Regions from separate parts of the Pseudoalteromonas galatheae genome, predicted to be linked through region 1. Evidence: predicted binding sites of a transcription regulator. Region 1 holds the regulator's gene; the other holds the start of a gene.

Evidence for each region. The regulator sigma-54, encoded in region 1, starts transcription at its own class of promoters, with help from an activator protein. The targets are predictions, from matches to a motif close to GTTGGCACGNNNNTNGNNT.
Region 2: a site for sigma-54 is predicted at 1,399-1,417, ahead of CWC29_RS04535 (flagellar assembly protein T N-terminal domain-containing protein). Genes of this name have one in related genera too.

What each region holds. Positions count from the first base shown of each region.
Region 1 is NZ_PNCO02000001.1:3,312,190-3,316,406, forward strand. Features, by position in the region: gene lptA (lipopolysaccharide transport periplasmic protein LptA) at 1-187, shown strand, start outside; gene lptB (LPS export ABC transporter ATP-binding protein) at 187-912, shown strand; gene CWC29_RS14730 (RNA polymerase factor sigma-54) at 959-2,458, shown strand; gene hpf (ribosome hibernation promoting factor) at 2,488-2,775, shown strand; gene ptsN (PTS IIA-like nitrogen regulatory protein PtsN) at 2,777-3,235, shown strand; gene rapZ (RNase adapter RapZ) at 3,228-4,094, shown strand; gene CWC29_RS14750 (HPr family phosphocarrier protein) at 4,095-4,217, shown strand, end outside.
Region 2 is NZ_PNCO02000001.1:1,042,440-1,046,656, reverse strand. Features, by position in the region: gene flgN (flagellar protein FlgN) at 1-284, shown strand, start outside; gene CWC29_RS04540 (LPP20 family lipoprotein) at 775-1,251, opposite strand; gene CWC29_RS04535 (flagellar assembly protein T N-terminal domain-containing protein) at 1,453-2,649, shown strand; tRNA gene CWC29_RS04530 (tRNA-Arg) at 2,760-2,834, opposite strand; gene CWC29_RS04525 (FlgO family outer membrane protein) at 3,166-3,804, opposite strand; gene CWC29_RS04520 (FlgO family outer membrane protein) at 3,818-4,217, opposite strand, start outside.

The DNA.
Region 1 (4,217 bases):
CGATGCGGAAATCAATCAAACAGGGCAAAAAATCAATGCGCAAGTCATCACCTACGACATTGAAAAGCAATTGATCAGCGCTGAGCGCTCAGATCAAGAAGATTCCCGTGTAAGAACCATACTTGTTCCTGTAGATGACAAAAAAGACGCAAAAGATAAAAAAGCGCAGGAAGAAGGTAACAATTAATGAGCGAGCTCAAAGCAACGGGTTTAGCAAAGAGTTATAAAGGTCGTGAAGTCGTCAAGAATGTTGGCTTAAGTGTCCAAGCTGGCAGTATTGTAGGTTTGTTAGGCCCAAATGGCGCAGGTAAAACCACTACTTTTTACATGATAGTAGGATTAGTACCAAGCGATAAAGGTTTTATTCAGATTGATGGCGAAGACATCACTTTACTACCGATGCATAGCCGCGCGCGACTTGGCATTGGCTATCTTCCGCAAGAGTCTTCAATCTTTAGAAAGCTCACGGTCTATCAAAATTTAATGGCGATTTTAGAAACTCGAAAAGACTTAACTAAAGTTGAAAGAGAGGCTGAGCTAAATGAGTTATTAGATGAATTTAATATTCAACATATTCGCGATTCACAGGGTATGGCATTATCGGGAGGCGAAAGAAGACGGGTAGAAATTGCTCGCGCTTTAGCTGCTAATCCCAAGTTTATCCTGTTAGATGAACCTTTTGCTGGTGTTGATCCAATTTCGGTGTTAGATATAAAGACAATCATAGAGCACCTAAAAAACCGCGGTATCGGTGTATTAATCACCGATCACAACGTAAGAGAAACACTAGACGTATGTGAAAAGGCCTACATCGTTTCACATGGTGAGTTAATCGCTGCAGGCACGCCAGAACATGTTTTGGCAGATCAAACCGTAAGAGATGTCTACCTAGGCGAACAATTCAAGCTATAGTTAAGACGTAGTATTAATAACTGTTAAAAAGGATTGTTAGAGATACATGAGGCAATCATTACAGCTGCGCATGGGGCAGCAACTTACAATGACTCCACAACTGCAACAAGCTATTCGCTTGCTGCAGCTTAGTACATTGGATCTGCAACAGGAAATACAAGAAGCATTAGACAGCAATCCATTATTGGAAGTGGAAGAAGGTGATAATACTGACGGCGAAAATGCTGACCAACACGGCCAAGAAAAGAGCAGCACTGAAGATAATCAAAATTCAGGCGATGAAGCATCAGTTAGTGACTATGAGATAGACTCAGATACCGCCATGAGCAAAGACACGGTGAGCGATGATCTCGCCATGGATGTCACTTGGGACGAGTATATGAGCGCAGCTCCAGCCGCCAGCTCAGGTCCACTCCCTGATGACGATAATGTTTATCAAGGGGAAACCTCTGAATCTCTCCATGATTATCTCATGTGGCAACTTGAGTTGACTCCATTTAGTCCAACAGATAGAGCTATTGCGATTGCGATTATTGAAGCGGTCGACCTGTCAGGCATTTTAACACTCTCTTGCGAAGACATTTTAGAGAGCATTAATGACGAAGATAGCGAAGAGCCTATTGAGCTAGATGAAGTCGAAGCCGTACTCAAACGTATTCAGCTTTTTGACCCTGTTGGTATCGCTGCGCGTAGTTTACAAGAATGCTTATGTATTCAGCTAAACCAATTCGCCCCAGATACGCCATGGATTGCCGAAACGAAAATGATCCTGACAGAGCATATTGATTTGCTTGCCAGCCGTGACTATCGAACTTTGGCTAAGAAAACGCGCCTTAAAGAAGCCGATCTCAAAGAGGTGATGACGCTAATTCATAGTCTTAACCCAAAGCCTGCGGCAAGCATTATTCATGAAGAACCTGAGTATGTGATCCCTGATGTATCGGTGAAAAAAGTAAAAGGTCGTTGGGTCGTAGAGCTAAACCCTGATGCTATGCCTAAAATAAGAGTAAACGATCACTACGCTGCGATGTCTAGAACGGCGAAATCCAGTACGGATAGTCAGTTTATTCGCTCTCATTTACAAGAAGCAAAATGGTTTATTAAAAGCTTAGAAAGCCGAAATGATACTTTATTAAAAGTTACCAATTGCATTGTGCAACAACAACAGGCATTCTTTGAACATGGCCCCGAAGCAATGCGCCCTATGGTGCTAAATGATGTTGCTGAAATGGTTGAGATGCATGAGTCCACAATTTCCCGTGTGACAACACAAAAATATATGCATACACCTCGGGGAATATTTGAGCTGAAGTATTTCTTCTCTAGCCATGTAAGTACAGAAAATGGAGGTGAGTGCTCTTCCACAGCAATTAGGGCACTTATCAAAAAGCTGATAGCTGCAGAAAATACCGCGAAGCCATTGAGTGACAGCAAAATTGCAGATATCTTAGCTGAGCAAGGAATTAAGGTAGCGAGACGCACGATTGCAAAATATCGTGAATCCCTAGCCATTCCACCGTCAAATCAGCGTAAAAGTTTGATATAAGACGTAAAACCCAAGAAGGAAAAATGCTTATGCAACTAAATCTAACTGGTCGCCATGTAGAAATTACTGACTCATTAAGAGACTATGTCACCAACAAGTTTGCGAAGCTAGAAAGGCACTTTGATCATATCAATAACGTGCATGTGATCCTAGATGTCGAGAAGCTAGTACAAAAAGCAGAAGCAACATTACACGTAAACGGCGGCGAACTATTTGCATCAACAGAGCATCAAGATATGTATGCCGCAATTGATGGCCTTATCAACAAGCTAGATCGTCAAGTTATTAAACACAAAGAGAAGCTCACTCGACACTAAGATGAAATTAAGTGAATTAGTGAACAAGGACTGCAGTAAAGCTGCGGTCCTTTTTAATAGCAAAAAACGTATTTTAGAATACATCAGCGAACTGGCTCATAGTCAAATTCCAAATACCAGTCAGCATGCTATCTTGGACGCTTTAATGGCGCGAGAGAAATTAGGTAGCACTGGGATTGGTAAAGGCATTGCTATTCCTCATGGACGACTTGAAGGGTTAGATAAAATCCTTGCAATGGTACTTGTCAGTGAGCAAGGGATCCAGTTTGAAGCCATAGATAAGCAGCCGGTCGATATTTTTGTCGCATTCATCGTACCTGAAGGTGATAATCAACAGCACCTGAAGACCTTAGCGGCGATTGCTGATACACTCCAAGACAAGTCTTTTTGCAAAATGCTTAGGCAAGCAAAAAGTGATGATGAGTTATATGCAGTGATCCAAGGTGAATTTGATGAGTGATGAAGAAAAAGGACTCGAGCTTATCATTATCAGTGGCCGATCTGGCTCTGGTAAATCTGTAGCGCTTCGAGTATTGGAAGATTTAGGCTACTATTGTGTAGATAATATTCCAGTCAACTTACTGCCCTCTTTAGTCCGTAGTGTTTCCGACAATTATAATAAAATTGCAGTGAGCATTGATGTTAGAAACTTGCCTAAAGAACAAGACGAGTTTAATGACATTCTTGAGTACTTACCAGGCTTCGCCAAACCTACCCTGTTTTATTTAGACAGTGACGATCAAACCCTGATAAAACGCTTCTCAGAAACACGCCGTTTGCACCCGCTTTCACTGCATAACCTCCCATTAGATGTTGCAATTAAGAAAGAACGAGAATTATTAGATGTATTGATCACTCGCGCCGACTTCCTCATTGATACTACAGGCCTGAGCGTTCATCAACTTGCTGAAGATATTCGCGAAAAAATCTTAGGTAAAAAAGACAAACAACTCATTATTACCTTTGAATCTTTCGGCTTTAAACACGGTATTCCAAAACAAGCGGATTACGTTTTTGATGCGCGCTTTTTACCCAATCCACATTGGGAACCTGAGCTTAAGCCGCTCACGGGCCTAGATCAGCCAGTCAAAGACTATTTGTCGAGTCACAGCATCGTGCAAAAGTTTACTTGGCAAATTCAAACCTTTGTACAAACTTGGTTACCACACTTAGAACGTAACAATCGCAGCTATCTAACAATCGCAATAGGATGCACTGGAGGGCAGCACCGTTCGGTATACCTCGCACAAACCATAGGCGAGCGTTTTGCTAAAACCCACCCTAACGTCAAAATTCGTCATCGTGAGCAAGAGGGTTAAATGTTAGAAGATACGTTTTTAATCCAGAACAAGCTAGGTCTGCATGCCCGAGCTGCGACGGTTCTTGCTCAATTAGCTACCCAATTTGATGCCGAAGTGACCTTATATCAAGGAGACAAAAGC
Region 2 (4,217 bases), 2.3 Mb from region 1:
TAACTCTCATTTCAAAACTACAAAAGCTCGATAATGAATTATCAAAAACCGAGTCCCACGTTTTTGAGCACGATGATGTAATCCCACTCATTGCTAAAGTACGTACTCTACTTCACGAATGCCAAACTAAAAATGAAATCAATGCTAAAACGGCCCACCAAGCCAATGTAAGCACTCGTGAATTGAAAGGAATTTTAATTGGGGCGCCAACTTCGATTACCTATGGTCAAGATGGCAGCGTGAAAAGTAGCGACAGTGAATTAGTACGTAATTTAAAAGCTTAATGACTCGCTTGAGGAAGCTCCGCCTTTGGTGCTAGCGAATACCTCACGAGCGTTAAAAACAACACGATAACACTTCTCTATACTCCTTATGATAATAATCATCACAGCTGCTTTAGAATTCTAAGAAAAGCATATTCTAGATTAGCTTATTTATGGCCTGCTTATCTTTCAGGTTTGTTTTTATACCAGTTGTATTAAGTAAATGATCTATCTTGAAGCGGGGAAATAGCTTTAGTAGCACCGCTCTCGCGTCCTGCTACCGCTAAGGTACCTATATCCATATAGGCAAGGCAAAAATTTTGCTATTTAGTTGTTCTAAATGAGAAACTTTTAACGAAGCTAATATGCTATTTCACCCTTCAAATTGATTAGAGAATTAATTCAATTGGTATTACAGCGGCTGAGCCTAGCCAGCAAATCGATCGTCGCGACCAAAACCTTCTTAGAAAAACAAAAATCAAGCAGCAAAGGTCAACAGGCTCTAGACTGCTTACTTAAAACTGTAAGATATTTTTTTGATTTTCTGCGGCTTGACTTGAGTAATATACAAATCATAAACGCGTTTCATATCAAGCTCTAATTCCGTTGCGTAAGTATCACCGACCGCGTAACTTTTCAGCACCTTAGCCCCACGAACAAGTCCATTTACTTGGCTCTTAAGGCCGTCGTTTTGGGCAATAGCACCCTTTACCGTGATAGTGGATGTCAAATTCTGGCCATAGAGTTGCTCAGCCAGCTCACGATAGGCTTCTAATTTTGAGACTTTAATGGCCATCAGCTGCTTCTCACCCGCAGTTTTACCCGGCTGAGCACTTAAAGGCGCATACCCCACAGCACGTAAAACAGGAAAAGTTTCCGGTTGCACCGTTTCATATTCAATGTGCTTGTCAACGAGGCTTGAACAGCCGCTGAGCCATGTCAGCGAGCAAATCATAACAATTGTATTGATAGAATTAGTGATACGCATTTCCCGCACTCCGCTACAATCTATACCAATCAAATTTAACACCTCCCCTGCATCTTAATCTCGCAGGGTTATTGCGGCTTTATTGAGTATTGGCAATAAGTAAAATTAACCTTCATAATGTATGATTATGCACGAACCTTGCCAAAATTTGGCACAGGTATTGCTGAGTTAGAGGGTAGTTTTTGATCTGGGCATTTAAACATGAAAAAGCAATTTGCGAGCAGTCTATCATTGTTGTGTATCACCTTAACTAATCCTGCTTATGCTGAATGGTTTGAAGTTACTGGCATGGCTGACGTTAAAAATGGCGATCATCAAAAAGCAAAAAGAAAGGCGGTAAACGATGCCATTACACAAGCTTTGCTGTTTTCTGGGGCTTCGGTAAGCAGTGTACAAACCGTCACCGATGGTGTGCTCACCCAAGATCAACTTAAGATCCGCTCAAATGCTGAGATTCAAAGCGCCAACGTAATTGCTGAAGCAAAAGTCGGTGACTCATGGCAAGTGACATTACATATTGATATTACCCCACAAAGTGCTCAGTGCCCGACCAGTGCATACAATAAACAGGTTGCAGTCACACAAAGCCAGTTAAAAAATAAACACCAAGCAACTTTAGGTCAAATTTTTGACATAAATAAAGTGGTCAGCGAGCGTCTATATCAGACAATGACCGAACAAAAGTTGAGCTTAGAGCCCGTTCCCTATTTTGCACAGACCATAGATGTTAGCCGCTTTTTCAGCCAGCGTTTTGATTATAATGAACAACTAATCGAAACCATTACAGCAAATACCAACAGCCAGTTTGTACTGCTGAGTCAAATTACTGATATTGCTAGTGTCGATAAACTTAATAGTGACCTCGCATTTTGGCAAAGTGATAAATACTTAAGAAGCTTCAAGGTAGACTTTGCGCTGTTTGATGCGCTTTCTCATGAAAGGGTATGGCAAAAGCAATATGCGACTCAAGGCGTGTGGCCGTTTAAGAAAACTAAATTAATCGATGTGTACAGTGAGCGCTTTTGGCAGACAGATTATGCTGATGAGATCCAAACCACGCTGACACAAATCGCAACTGATTTAAACGCAGCGGTCGCCTGCTTACCAACCAATGGCAAAATCCTACATATTGATGATGAACAAGTCGTTATTAATTTGGGCCGTATGCATGGCTTAGAGAATGGCCAGATCCTTAACGTAGCGCATAGCAATCCGCTGACTAATGTCGATGGTAAAGTGTTTATGCATCAAATTAAAACCATTAATAAGTTGCAAGTGATCCAAGTGAATGCGCAAAACGCCATTGCAGTAAACATCAGCAATCGCCCACTTCATAATGTCCAAATTAATGACTTAGTTGAAATTCAAATGGAAAATGAGAATGAGTTTGAGCTGTAGCGTTAAGACTACCACTTGCAAAAGACAGGTTTTTCGATAGCTTTACACACTCTACAACATGCTTTCGCCGCCCATTTACTCTGGTAATTCCACGCAGAAGTGAATACTAATGGCGTCCCCAGTAGGAATCGAACCTACATCTAAGCCTTAGGAGGGCCTTGTTTTATCCATTAAACTATGGGGACAATCTTTAAAATACCAGGTAACAATCACCTTTTATGACCTTCACTAGCGAGGTCTGCGTTACTTAATACCAATTAAAGTCGAGATTTGTTGACTACCGATCGTACTGCATCTCAATGACTTCGCTTTAGTATACTGATCTTAATGAACTTTTAAAGATTAATAGTCAAATTATTCGCAGGAATAAATGGAGTTAATAAGTAGGCGAATATACACTGTTACGACCTACTACCGCACTTTCCATTGCTTGCCCTACGGTTTGAATAAGAAATTGGATAGCGTTTTTTAATAAAACCTAAATTTTATTCTCGTCAAAAAACGCTGTCTGAAATGTTATCTTGAAGCGGTTGCCTGCTCATCAAGGATAAAGTATGGAATGGTCACCATAGTGCTTGCGATAACTAAGCTGGTGTTAAACTCTAACAATCTTGCATTCACCTCCACGCCTCGTGGACGGTAAACCATAGTACCTGTAAGTAAATGGCTCGGTGATTGCACATTTCTCAAGCGGTTTGCGTTACGAGAAAAAGTCAAATCGCCACTGGATGTCACTTCTATTTTTCCAAGCGCTTTAAAGTCTAGCGCTTGATAACCCAGCTTTTGCATTTGGTGCATTAAAGACTCAGCCAATTGGTTTCCTAACTGGTTAGTATCCCTTAATGATTCATTAAAGTTAACAAAACTGGCTACCGCTATCGACTCCGGCTTTTGCCCTAAAACAGTATCTGACAGTTCCAAAGCTATTTGATTAGCATAGTTGGCAATTTCTTTGCGATGACGGTAGCTAATAAAGCCAATATCTTGCATTGCCGTGGCTTGAGAAGCTTCATTACGCTCTTGCTCTTTCATCATAGCGTACAATATTTCCATATCGGATTGCTGCGCTTCTGTAGATTCTGGAGCCACCTGTTTTGTCATTTCGCAGCCCCCAAGTAAAGCAAGTGTTGTCGCAAATAGTACTACATTTTTCATTATAGCCTCCGAGTTAGTTTGCACGCTCTATACGAATGCCATCGTATGCCGCGCCATCTTGCAAGGCATTGACCACATTTTGCGGCAAAAAGCCTTGAGCGGAACCCACGACACTTTTACTTCTGAGCCCTACCACTCTGGCATTGACCATCACTCCGCCCTGATGATTAACCAATGTACCGCCTAGCACATACAAAAAAGGATGGTCGTCAGATAACTCTAAGAAATCACGGCTAAAAATAAAGTCGCCTTCGGGTGTGACCCTGATATAGTCCGTTGTTTTAAAATCTACAACGGGGATCCCAAATGCATGAAGTTCATGAATAAAGCTTTCAGCCAATTGGTTACCCAGTAAGGAGCCTTTATCAAACTCTTTATCTAAAAATACAAAACTTGTCACCGCAACTGGCGTT